4 regions of the Cellvibrio sp. GW822-FHT04B05 genome follow, and region 2 is predicted to be linked to each of the others. Evidence: predicted binding sites of a transcription regulator. Region 2 holds the regulator's gene; each other region holds the start of a gene.

The links. Region 2 encodes PhoB, which activates phosphate uptake and scavenging genes when phosphate is short. Its sites were predicted from a motif close to TGTCATAAANNTGTAACA; they were not measured.
Region 1: a site for PhoB is predicted at 1,982-1,999, ahead of AC1RJL_RS02325 (ABC transporter permease subunit). Genes of this name have one in related genera too.
Region 3: a site for PhoB is predicted at 1,561-1,578, ahead of olsF (bifunctional ornithine lipid synthase OlsF). Genes of this name have one in related genera too.
Region 4: a site for PhoB is predicted at 1,195-1,212, ahead of AC1RJL_RS01915 (substrate-binding domain-containing protein). Genes of this name have one in related genera too.

Annotation. Positions count from the first base shown of each region.
Region 1 is NZ_JBXAMU010000001.1:572,895-576,110, forward strand. It holds gene AC1RJL_RS02310 (ubiquinol-cytochrome c reductase) at 1-231, shown strand, start outside; gene AC1RJL_RS02315 (ClpXP protease specificity-enhancing factor) at 346-774, shown strand; gene AC1RJL_RS02320 (PstS family phosphate ABC transporter substrate-binding protein) at 944-1,915, shown strand; gene AC1RJL_RS02325 (ABC transporter permease subunit) at 2,081-3,216, shown strand, end outside.
Region 2 is NZ_JBXAMU010000003.1:60,857-64,072, forward strand. It holds gene phoR (phosphate regulon sensor histidine kinase PhoR) at 1-1,002, opposite strand, end outside; gene phoB (phosphate regulon transcriptional regulator PhoB) at 1,045-1,743, opposite strand; gene ubiA (4-hydroxybenzoate octaprenyltransferase) at 1,932-2,930, opposite strand.
Region 3 is NZ_JBXAMU010000002.1:985,597-988,812, reverse strand. It holds gene olsF (bifunctional ornithine lipid synthase OlsF) at 1-1,490, opposite strand, end outside; gene AC1RJL_RS09740 (hypothetical protein) at 1,802-2,944, opposite strand.
Region 4 is NZ_JBXAMU010000001.1:487,009-490,224, forward strand. It holds gene AC1RJL_RS01910 (IclR family transcriptional regulator) at 208-1,014, shown strand; gene AC1RJL_RS01915 (substrate-binding domain-containing protein) at 1,303-3,024, shown strand; gene AC1RJL_RS01920 (methyl-accepting chemotaxis protein) at 3,097-3,216, opposite strand, start outside.

The DNA.
Region 1 (3,216 bases), on a different contig from region 2:
ATTGAAGTGGACGAGCACTGCGGCGCACTTAAAGAAGGCAAGATCAAGGGTACTATGACCACTGCCGAATTTGATGCAGCGGTCTACGATCTGGTTAACTTCCTTGAATATGTTGCCGAACCTATTGCCGTTAAGCGTCAGTCTATTGGCTTGTACGTGCTTGGATTCCTGGTGATCCTGTTTATCTTTGTCTATTTCCTGAATCGCGAATTCTGGAGAGAGATCCACTGATAAAAAACGGGCGACTTAGGTCGCCCGTTTTGTTTGAGTCTTGATAAAATTGAGCCTCGATTAAAATACCTGTAAGTTGACGTCGGTAGTTATCCCCAGTCGAAGGAAATAGTTATGTCCATGTCCTCCAGCCGTCCGTATTTTCTACGTGCCATCTACGAATGGATATTGGACAACAATTGCACCCCCCATATTTTGGTGGACGCCCATGTGCCAGGCACTCAGGTGCCGCAGCAGCATGTGAATAAGGATGGCCAGATCATCCTGAATATTTCCCCTTCTGCGATTAAAGATTTTTTTATGGACAATACTGCCGTGTCGTTTAACGCGCGCTTCAGTGGTGTGGTTAATAATCTCTATGTTCCCTGTGGTGCGATCCTTGGAATCTACGCGCGTGAAAACGGCCAGGGAATGATGTTCGAGGCGGAGCAAAACCCACAGCCGCCCGTACCTCCAACATCGCCTGTTACACCAACTCCTATCAATAAAGCATCCAGTGATGCCGCTGCAGCGAAGCGGCCGGGATTGCGCGTCGTCAAATGACGTTTGCTTTTCAGTTTGTGACGTTTGTGAGACACATTTGTGACAGCAATGTCTGTTGGTCATATAACTGTCATATTCGATGGGTAAAGTAATCATCAGTGGAGAGGAAAGACGCCTCGCCATACACCAGACAAGAATTCTTTACTCACGATGACTAACGGAGCGCTCTATGAACGCTATGAAAATTATCAAAGGACTGGCAATCGCCGGTTCTATGGTTTGCGCCGCTGCGCTGCACGCCGCTGTTGATCCTAAATTACCTGATTACAAAGTAGCTACCGGCGTTTCAGGAAACGTAAACTCAATCGGTTCAGATACCCTGAACAACCTGATGACCTTATGGGCTGAAGATTTCAAAAAATCTTACCCTAACGTCAATATCCAAATTCAAGGTGCCGGTTCGTCAACTGCGCCACCGGCGTTGACTGAAGGCACTGCTAACTTCGGCCCAATGAGCCGTGCGATGAAAGCGGAAGAGATCCAGGCGTTTGAAGCAAAACACGGTTACAAGCCTACTGCTGTACCGGTGGCAATCGACGTTCTCGCGGTATACGTAAATAAAGACAACCCGATTAAAGGTTTGAGCCTGCAGCAAGTAGATGCGATTTTCTCGGCTACCCGCAAATGCGGTGCACCGAAAGACATTACCCGTTGGGGTGAGTTGGGTTTGACTGGCACATGGGTTAACCGCGATTTCACTCTGTATAGCCGTAACGCTGTATCAGGTACCTACGGTTACTTTAAAGATGAAGCCTTGTGTAAAGGTGACTTCAAAGCTGGTATCAACGAGCAACCAGGTTCAGCGTCAGTGGTGCAAGGTGTTTCTGAATCGATTAACGGTATCGGTTACTCAGGTATTGGTTACATCACTTCAGGCGTAAAGGCGATTCCTTTGTCGAAGAAAGATGGCCAGCCTTTTGTTACTGCAGAAGCGTCCCACGCATTGGATGGCAGTTATCCTTTGGCGCGTGTGCTTTACGTTTATATCAACAAGCACCCGAATCGCCCACTTGATGCATTGCAATTGGAATTCATCAAGTTGGTACTGTCCAAGCGCGGTCAGGAAACGGTAGTACGCGATGGCTACATTCCATTGCCAGCAACCATGGCAAACAAGGCGTTGGCTGACTTGCAAAAATAGTTCACCCCTGTGGTGACCAAAAACCGCCGACTAGCTCGGCGGTTTTTTTATAAGCGTTCATTGTAATGTGACAGTTAGATGACAGGAATAGGGTGCTTTGTAACAAAAGTGTCATCATGGCTTGCTAGCATTTCCGTGCCAGCAGTTTAATCGAGTGAGTAGACCATGTCAGAACCCACTGTATCGGTAAGACAAACGACCAGTTTGATGCCGACCTCCGAACAACGCAGCCGCTTGCGTCGTATTCGTAAACTCAAAGACTCCATCTCTCGCTACGGTGTTATGACGGCGGGTATGGCAGTTGTATTCTCTCTGGGTTTGATTTTCTTTTACTTATTCTCTGAGGTGGCGCCACTGTTTCGCGGTGCATCAGTCGAAGTGGTCAAGACCTATGATCAAGCCGAGTTACATCAGATAGCCAATGACAATACCGAATTTTTAACGCTCGAACGCTACGAGGAAATTGGCGGTAGCTTCAAGCGCAGTGGTGCGGTGAATTTCTTTAACGTTAACGATGGCAGAACCATCCTTGAAGCCCGGTTGCCAAAAAGTGAGGACGCCGAGTTTGCCAGTGTGGCGACCAGTACTGCCGATCATGGTTTGATTGCTTACGGTTACAGCAATGGTGAAGTGGCGGTGATCAAAACCAACTACTCACTCAGTTACCCGCAAGACAAACGTTTGATCACTCCAGGTTTGTTAAACCCATTGGGCGAAGCACCTATCCGTTTGGATGAACAGGGTGCAGCGCTGAAAGTGTTGGCAATTCAGGAGACATCCGGCGGTATTCTGATTGGTACAGTGACCGCGGACAACCGGTTGGTACTCGGCGTATTTAGCAGTAGTACCAACATGATTACTGGCGAATCCAGCCTCACGCAGGAAGTATTTACCCTGCCACCTTTGCCCGCCGGCACAAATGCGATCGCAATGCAAATTGATGAAACTGCACAGCACCTGGTGATTGCGACTGATACATCACAGATCCTGTTATACAAAATTATCAATCCTGCTGCCGCAGAGCGCAAAGAAGCAGTCACAGTCAGCGGAGGAAAAATTACGACGCTGCAATTTTTAGTGGGCACCGGCTCACTGGTAGTCGGCACCGATAAGGGTGCGGTTAGCCAATGGTTTTTAGTGCGCGATGCAAGCAATGAATACCATGTTGAATTTGTGCGTGACTTCGATTCCCTGCCTGGCGCTATTACCACCGTCGCACCGGAATTCTCCCGTCGCGGTTTTTGGGTTGGTGATGATAAAGGCAACATTGGCATTTATTTCGGTACCTCCGAGCGTACGCT
Region 2 (3,216 bases):
GTATTTGATGGCGTTAGTGACCAGGTTGGAAAAGGCGCTGTGCAACTCCTTCTCGTTACCATAGAACAACAAAGGTTTGATGGTGTTATCGCAGGTCAGCGTCAATTCCTGCGCTTTGTCTTTGCTCAGGACTTCTGCCTCGCTTTTCACCACGGTAAGTAGTTGGTCGATGTTGATCGTTTTGTGGTTGTGACCCGCTTCAGTAGTTTCGAGTTTGGAGAGCACCAGCAAATCGTTAATTAACAGCGACATGCGCTTTGCCTGTTGCTGCATCTGTTGCAAGGGTTTGTTCCAGCTCGGCGTTGTATTGTTGTCGGCGAGGGTTTCCACATAGCCGTTGATCACCGTCAATGGGGTGCGCAATTCGTGGGAGACGTTGGCAACGAAATCCTGGCGCATCTTTTCCAGATTGTGCAGTTGGGTTACATCGCGCACGACGATCAAACGCTCATGCTTGCCAAAAGTAGTGATCTGGAATTGCAGGTGTTTGGAGGGAAAGCGCGGCGAGGGCAGTTCCAGTGGCTCCTCGTAATTGCCTTCCTCAAAATAACTGACGAATTTGGGGTGACGGATAAAGTTGATTACCGACTGCCCCTGGTCTTTGGTATTGAGGGCAAGCATGCGGTGTGCCGCGGGGTTCCAGAAATCCAGGTGGCCGCGCGCATCAAGAATCACCAGTCCATCTTTTAACGCAGAACTGATTTCCTGGATACGCTTGATGACCGCCTGCAAGTTTTCTTTTTCGGCGCGCTGGTTGCGTTGTAGATGGTAGATATTGTCGAAAATCTGACCCCAGATACCGCTGGCTTCCGGCGGATGGTCGGTCTCCCGTCGCAATAACCATCGGTTGAGACGACGCATTTGCCACAGCATCCAGACGATATAGGCTGTACAGCCCAGTAGCATCCACAGTGAGTAATGGTCGCTGAAAAAACCAATCACGCTGCAGATCACAAGAATAATCAGGATGCGCTGAAGTTCAGTGCTGAAACCTTTTAACAACGGAGGAGCCTCGCAGTTTTAAACCCGTCGGGTTGGCCAGTATCAGGCTTCAATACGGGTGGAAAAACGATAGCCGGTGCCGCGTACGGTTTGGATCAGGTCTTCATGGCCATCAACCGTAAGGGCTTTGCGCAGGCGGCGGATATGGACATCGACCGTGCGTTCTTCCACATACACGTTGCCGCCCCACACGTGGTCGAGCAACTGGCTGCGAGTATAGGCTCTTTCCTGGTGAGTGAGAAAAAACTCCAGCAGGCGATATTCAGTCGGCCCCATGTCTACCGATTGGTTGTTGATAGTCACTCGGTGGCTGGCGGGGTCGAGACACAGGCCCTGAACCTGGATAGGTGCGGAGTTGATTTGCGGATCGGCGCGGCGCAATACGGCTTTCAAGCGTGCGACCAATTCGCGGGGAGAAAAAGGTTTGGTGATGTAATCATCGGCGCCGACTTCCAGCCCCTGGATCTTGTTGTCCTCTTCACCTTTGGCGGTGAGCATGATGATCGGGGTTCCGGCGGTAACTTCATCGCGCTTCAAGCGACGCGCCAATTCGATACCGCTGGTGCCGGGCATCATCCAGTCGAGCAGGATCAGGTCAGGCTTTTCATCGATAATGATGCTGTGCGCATCCTGGGCATTGCTCGCTTCCATGACCTGATATTCAGCCATCTCCAGCGCCACACGCAGCATATCGCGGATTGCGGATTCATCATCGACGATAAGGATTTTGCGACCAGTCATATAAGTTCTGCCTGAAAAAACCACGTGGTGCTTCACAGGTTTGTGAAGCTATTGTTGCAGCTTATTAAATAAGTTCAGTGTTACACATTTATGACAGGGTAAAAATTTAGCGCCTGAGTGGATGTGGGCGATTGCTAAAGAATCCGGCCATTGGGCAGCGCTATGGGTAACAGCGCCGTTCCAACTGCTTAGCGTAGGGCAAAATCCACGGCGATACCGGCAAATATCGCCACACCCACCCAGTTGTTATTGAGGAAGGCTTTGAAGCAGGCTTCGCGTACGCGGAAGCGGATCAGCCATTGCTGGTAGACGAACAAGCCCGCCGCGACAGCAAGCCCAAAGTAGAAAGCAACCCCCAGTTCAAAGCGTTTTCCGACCAGGAACAGGGTGTACAGGGCCAGGAATTGCAGGATGCCAGTGATGGCACGGTCCTGTTCGCCAAATAAAATTGCGGTGGATTTCACTCCGATCTTCAAATCGTCATCCCGGTCAACCATCGCATAAAAAGTGTCGTAAGCCACCGTCCACAACACCACCGCGAGATAAATCAACCACATATGCTGGTTCAACCCGCCCGCCTCGGCGGCATAAGCCATGGGTATACCCCAGGCAAAGGCGGCGCCCAGCACCACTTGCGGCAGATGGGTATGGCGTTTCATAAAGGGATAGCAGAGCGCAAGCAGCAGCCCGCCGACCGACAATTTAATGGTGAGCGGATCGGTAAACAGCACCAGCGTAAAGGCAATCAGGCAGAGTGCAACAAATAAGCCTATGGCTTCGCGGCCCGAGACAGCGCCAGTCGCGAGCGGGCGATTCTTGGTGCGCAGAACCTTGCCGTCGATCTTGCGGTCGGCAAAGTCATTGATCACGCAGCCGGCCGCGCGCATCACTATCACACCCAATACAAAAATCACCAGGTTCTTGGTGCCGGGCACACCTTTCGCGGCAATCCACAGCGCCCAGAGCGTTGGCCAGAGCAACAGGAGCGTGCCTATGGGGCGATCCATGCGCGTCAAGCGCCAATAATTAATCGCTTTTTGGTGAAAATAGGCCGAAAAATGGCTTTTTTCTGCCGTTTTCGCAGCTGCACGCCTGATGATTTTTGCTGCGTGAACGTTTGCCCAATTGGCGGGTGAACCTGTTTTTTCTGTCACAACGGCTGGTTCGGTGGGCGTCGACACCGCCATTGCTACAGGAGCTGATGGGACGGGTGTTATTAGCTCGACTTGCGCAGTATCCGCTGTGACTATTGATTCGATCACAACTGGCCCAACAACTTGGGCTTCTACTTTAGGTACGGCCGGTTTAGGTACGGCCGGTTTTGCTTCCTTTGCGGACGCTTTTGCTTTGGTTTTAGCCGCAGGTTTGGTTGCCGTTTTGGGGTGCTCTACCGCACTCGCTTCAGCTTGAGGTTTTGCAGTGACTTTCGCTGGTGCTTTGGGCTGCGCTGTTTTTTTAGACGTGGGCTTATCA
Region 3 (3,216 bases), on a different contig from region 2:
TACGGATGTTTTCCATCTGCAAAAGTGCCTTCGCTATCGCTGCTATTTTTTAATTCACTATGGCCTTTTAAAAAATAACGCTCGTAATAAAACACCAATAAATCGCGCAGTGGTTTTGGATACTGCGCACTCATGCTCACGGGTCCAAATACATAGCGTACTTGCGGGTGGTGCTGCAAATAAGCGCCCAGACCTTGCCATAAATAATCGAGGCTGGCTTTGCCCCAATAATCAGGATGCACAAAACTGCGACCTAATTCCAATCCCTGCTCCAAATAGGGTGTGAGCGAGGAATGGAAATCAAACAGCTCGGCGGTGTAGAGCGAACCTGCGCCTTTTTTCTTCATCAGTTTGTGTGCTTCACCCAAGCGATAAGCGCCGGCGATGCACAGTTTTTCTTCATCCCACAAGACTAAATGGCGATAGTAATGATCGTATTTGTCCAGATCGCGGCGGCTGCCGGTACCCTCACCAACTAACCGGAATGTCTGTTCGCGCAAGCGGCCAACTTCGCGCAGCACAACGGGATGCTGGTTGTAATCGCATAAATAGATAATGTGGTTATCGCGGGTATTGCCGATAACTTGTGCAGTTTTAAATTCTTTTTTAAGTGCGGAGCGATCTTCCGGGTGAGCAATGGTTTTTTCCGTTACAAAAACCGGCGGACTATTTTTTTTGGATGAAAGTCCCTTACCGATTTTGTACACATGTTTTTTAAGGCGCTTGATCAGTGCCTTGTCGGCAAGCTGATCCGATTCCAGCGCATGCTGTGGAATAAGTTCACCCACGCGAAATTTAATTTCTGCCGAGCGCTTGTTAAACATTTCATGGGCGAGCAGGGCAGTGGCAAGCGGTTTGAAAATCATTGAGGCGCTGTAGAACAGCATGGAATTTTTGGCTGAGATAAATATCGGTAACAGCGGCGCATTGGTTTTGCGCGCAAAGTGCAAAAACCCCGCTTGCCATTTACCATCTTTAATACCGGTAGGGCTAGCGCGGGAAACTTCGCCGGCTGGAAAAATAATCACCGCTTCATCGTTATTAAGCGCTTGCAGGATATTTTTGTAACTTTGTTTGTAAGCAGCGCGCGTCATGTTGTCGAGCGGCAGCAGCAAATCATGCAGTGGTTCAAAAGCCATCAGCATATCGTTGGCGATGATTTTGACATCCTTGCGAACTTCGCTTACCAAACGCACCAAGGCCAAGCCATCGAGTGAACCGATTGGATGGTTGGCAATAATAATTACCCGGCCCTGCGCCGGAATATTGTTACGCTCACGTTGGGAGATGCTGTAGCTGAAATTAAAATATTCAAAAATGCGATCGATAAAATCGATACCGCGATTGCCTTCGTGCTCGTGCAAAAATGCATTGATTTCCCGCTCGTGGGTAAGCCTGCGCAACAGGCTCAAGGTGGAGTTGCGGACAATGGGCGATTGTTGGGTAAAGCCCGGGAATTTATTAGTGAGGGATTCTTCGATATTGAGCATGGTAGTCATAACCTTGCGATGGGCGATAGCGCAAGGTTATGACTGTGGGATGACGGTTATGTGATGGATTGGTTGCAGATATGTGACAGCGTAAACCACTTGCTGCGAAAATTTTGCCGGTGGATTGCGGTGTCCTGTGCGAGACCGTCTGCTGCATGGATGCAGCAGTCGAGCCTACAAGGGTGAAGTTGTGCGCTTTCATCGCAGGCGATGTGTGCAACGAAACGCCAGTAATTTATTGCTGGCCGGTCCCGCTTGGGGGTATTTACGGCGTGTCTCCCATAGAGCACCGCAATCCTCTATAAGAATAATTAAGAAACTGTCGCCCCAACCAATTGCTCTTCCTGCTTTGCTAACAATGAAGCATAAGGCGCTTTTAATCCCACTAATTTTCCGCTGTCACTAACGATATCCAGATGTTCCTGTAAATCGTTGTCAATCAAACGCTGGCTAATCAGGATCTCGCCCTTATCCGGTTTTAAATGATTGTTGTGTTGCACCACAAAATCTTTCAGCAGCGATTTATTGGAACTTACCGGTGCCGATAATTCATGTACCGCTGCTGCCAAATGCAAACGCGGGCTCGGGCTTTTGGCGGTGAGGCTATTTAATAATTGCGCTGCACACACTGCGCGGAAACTGCATTCGTAAAATGCTTCGCCGGTGAAATCGATAATCAGGGTTTCACCGGATAACATCTGGCGCTGGCCGCTGTATAAATTTAATACGCCCTGCAATTGTTTTTCAAACCGGCGCAATACGATGGCAAAACTTTCGCTGTTTAATTGCTGGTACAGCTTGCCCATGTTGACAATATCAAGGCTCAAACGCACCGATACCTCTTTCGGTAGTTCAGGCTCAGGTTCGGGGATATCATTGATTGTCGGCATTTTTTCTACCACGGCAGTGACTATCTCACTGGTGCTGGGTAATTTATCTTTTAGCTGTGCCCACCATTGGCGTTGGATCGACCACCAAATCACCAGCAGCGAGAAAAACACCGCTGCCATCCACAGCATAAAAAAGCAGTAATCGCGCTCGTTGTGTCGCGGCACATCCAGCGTAACTTCCAGATAACCCGCGACATTATTGTGTAACGCGATAGGTGCCGAGAACTCATAGCGTCTGCCCTGAATTTCCTGATTGGGTTTAAAGCCGCTCTGCACCAGCAATTTATTTTCCACCGAGTGGATCGTCGCACCAATTACGTTGGGATATTGGCCGACTTCCAGCAAGATCGCCTGCAAGCTGACCAAATCTTGTTGCAACGTTGCGTTCACCGCTTGTCGCGCAGCGCTATTGGCCAGTACCTGACCATAGTGGCTGATCTGTTCGCGCTGGTTTTGCTCGCTGTTGTAGATATATGCCCAAGCCCCAAAGGCGCCGAGCACAATCAGGAGCAAGCTGCAGAGGCTGAGCTGCGGGTAAGTTTTGTAGGTTTTGATTAATGCCATCTTGTTGTTAAGTCCGTGCTCAATCTTATTGCGTTCATGGTTTAACCCCAGTTCCTGCCGGAGTCAGTGATTTGGACAGATCGCGACAACCCGAACAGTTAAACACCATAGGTCGCGCGAGTGTCGTGTGGAATCGCATTCTAGCCTAAGTTTTCCATGCATGCTAAGGCTCACCCCTCGTATCCGGAAAGCAGATGCGCTTATAGAAGCTACTGTGAGCGGTCATGAATTCCGCTAGAATGCGCGCTTTGCGCAATCGCCCCCGGCATACG
Region 4 (3,216 bases), on a different contig from region 2:
CGGGGTGACCAAAAATGAAAACATTTTTATAGGTACAAGTTTACGTTTTTATCGAATTACGTAAAGTGGAACGCCTTGCGCAGATTTGTATGCGTAGAATCCGGCCGTGACTTGGATAAAGTTTAGCCCCAGGGATGTACCGCTACATCTGCAAGGCTATATAAATCGACAATGGAATGGCGATCACTAATAACGAGAAAAGACACTATGACTTCTATTATGACGAAAGAACTCGACAATGCCCTGCTGGAAACCGGCGACGACGCAGAACGTAAATACCGTGCCCCTGCGTTAGAAAAAGGGCTGGATATTCTTGAACTGCTCGCGCGCAACTCATCCCCCATGACCACTTCGCAAATGGCCGCGGCGCTCGGGCGTTCCGTGAGCGAACTGTTCCGTATGGTGCTCGCCCTCGAATATCGCGGCTTTATCACCCAGATGCCCGATGGTCGCGATGGCTATATGCTTACCAATAAACTTTTCACCCTTGGCATTTCACAGGGCACCGCCAAAACCCTGCTGGAAGTTGCACTGCCGGTGATGAAGGAATTGACCCGCGAGCTGGGCCAATCCTGCCATTTGGTTGTGCCCTCAGGTGATCAGATCGTGGTGGTTGCACGGCTTGAAAGTCCGATGGATCTCGGGTTCTCGGTCCGTGTTGGCTACCGCCGCCGCTTGATCGACACCAACTCCGGCGCGCTGCTCTACGGTTTTGCGACGCCTGATGTACAAGCTGGTTGGCTGCCGCTGCTATCCGCAACTGTGGATCTGGAACGCATCGAGCGTTTCCTCGCCAAGGCGCGCAAAGGGGTTGATCTGGGCTACATCCAGCTCGCCAGTGATTTCGTTGATGGCGTGACGGATTTTTGCGTACCGATCATCGGTGTGCATGGTGCATCAGCAGTGCTGATCATTCCGTTTATCCATATCAAATCCCAAGCGATCAGCACTGAGCGTGTATTGGAGCGCTTGCTGCAAGCGGCGGACAAAATCTCCCGTGGGTTGATCGACTGACGGTTTTTTCTCAAAGCGTTTACCCTCAACCAAAAATAATGAAAAGGTTATGCATTGATGGCTACCGCATCAGATCCCATTTGAAAAAGCTGATGAAATAACTGCATCATCGGCGCCTGCGGGCGCCGATTTTTTTCTGCCTTTTTCCATTCTCCCTCTCGCATAGCATCCTTCACTGTGTGTCATTCTGCTGTCACAAAGCCGTCATATAGTCCTTGCCTTCATTGATTGGTGGGTAGCAAATCAGCGATCCACCAATTCGGTTTTAGCGTTTAGCAGAGAGCCTTTATGTCCCCCAAATCCCATAAACATATGCATTACAACGTGGCGTTGGTTGATAAATTATGGAATTTAAAACGCTTGTGCGAAGCCCATTTAAAAATGCACATTCCGTTAAATATGGTTTTAAAGGATGAAGAATACCGCGCGGAGTTATTGGAAAAAGCCCTGAGTGTAAATAATGAAGAGCTCACCCAGTTGGTATGGGATGTGCGTCAGATGGAAGATAATATCGTCACGGCGACTCATACGGGCGATGAATTTAAGCCAAAGAAAAAAAGTCGTGCGGGTATTCGGTTAAATGTAATTTCAGCAATCTCCTGTTCATTATTATTGGTGCTTTGTGGCTATCTGCTGCGTTCATTTTTGCCCTTGAATGCGGGTGAAGTGTTTGTGCTTGAGGCAGTGACCGGTGCACAGATTAAATCAGCGGTACAGCAACCAGCGTATATTCCCGGCAGCCCGGTCACGCGTGCGAGCAAGCCGTTATTCCGTGTCCACGGTTCCAATACCCTGGGCGAAAAATTAGCGCCGCGGTTGGTTGAATCCTATTTTATGGCGCGTGGGGCGGCCAATATTAAAACTGAACAGGGTAAAAATCCGGTAGAGAAAACAGTGAGTGCCGAGCTGAATGGACGCATCGAATTTGTTGAGATCCACGCACACGGTTCAAGTACTGCATTTACTGATTTGCATCAGGGAAGAGCAGAATTGGGCATGTCGTCACGTAAGGTGAAAGAGCAGGAGCGCGAGCTGCTGCTGGAATCCAGTGGTGATCTGAGCGAGGCTGGTAGTGAACACATTATCGGTTTGGATGGATTGGCAATTATCATCAATACGAATAATCCGCTGACCAATTTATCGATTCCACAATTGGTAAAAATATTCTCCGGTGAGGTGAATAACTGGTCGCAACTTGGTGGTAAGAATTTACCGATCACCTTGTATGCCCGCGATGAAAATTCCGGTACCTGGGATTCGTTTAAAAGCATGGTGTTGGACCCTGCCAAAGTATCGCTTGCAGCTAATGCCAAGCGCTTTGAATCCAGTACCGAGCTTTCCGATACAGTGGCAAAAGATGAGGGCGCTGTAGGTTTTATCGGCTTGCCTTATGTGCGGCGCGCAAAATTAGTGGCGATCTCCAACACCAACGATTCCAAAGCTATTTTGCCTACGCATTTTACCGTGAGCACAGAAGACTATCCGCTCGCACGGCGTTTATTCTTCTATTTGCCGCAGAAAAATATTAATGGTGATGCAGAAGAGTTCGTCAATTTCAGTGAAACAGAGCGCGGTCAAAGTATCGTCGAAGATATTGGCCTGGTATCGCAAAATATTAAAACCGGGCAGCCATTCAACAATAATTTTTACCCGGAAGATATGCGCAGCTTGACTGTCCGCTCGCAACGCTTGTCGATTAACTTTCGTTTTAAAGATGGTAGCGATGAGTTGGACACCAAAAGTATCAGCGATCTTGAGCGATTGGTGAAGTATGTAGAAACCAATTCACCCAAACGTGTGCAGTTATTTGGTTTCTCCGATAGTGAAGGCGATAAAGCGCAAAATGCGGAATTGTCATTGCGTCGCGCGAAAGTGGTAGAGCAGCAATTAATCGCGCGAGGTATTTATCCATTAGTCGCCCGTGGCATGGGTGAAGAAGCACCGCTGGCGAGCAGTAACTCGGAAGAGGGGCGCCGGATGAATCGCCGTGTTGAGGTGTGGATTTTGTAAGCCAGGTTGTTAAAACGGATCTGATAAAAAGCCCGGAGGGATAATATCCCTCCGGGCTTTTTATACTGCGGTTTATTTGAGTTTAAAAAATTCCATCATTTGCTGTAATTGTAATGCCTGGCTGGTGAGTTCTTCTGAAGTGGAATAAAGCTCCTCTGCCGATGAAGAATTTTGTTGGGTGGCCACACTGAT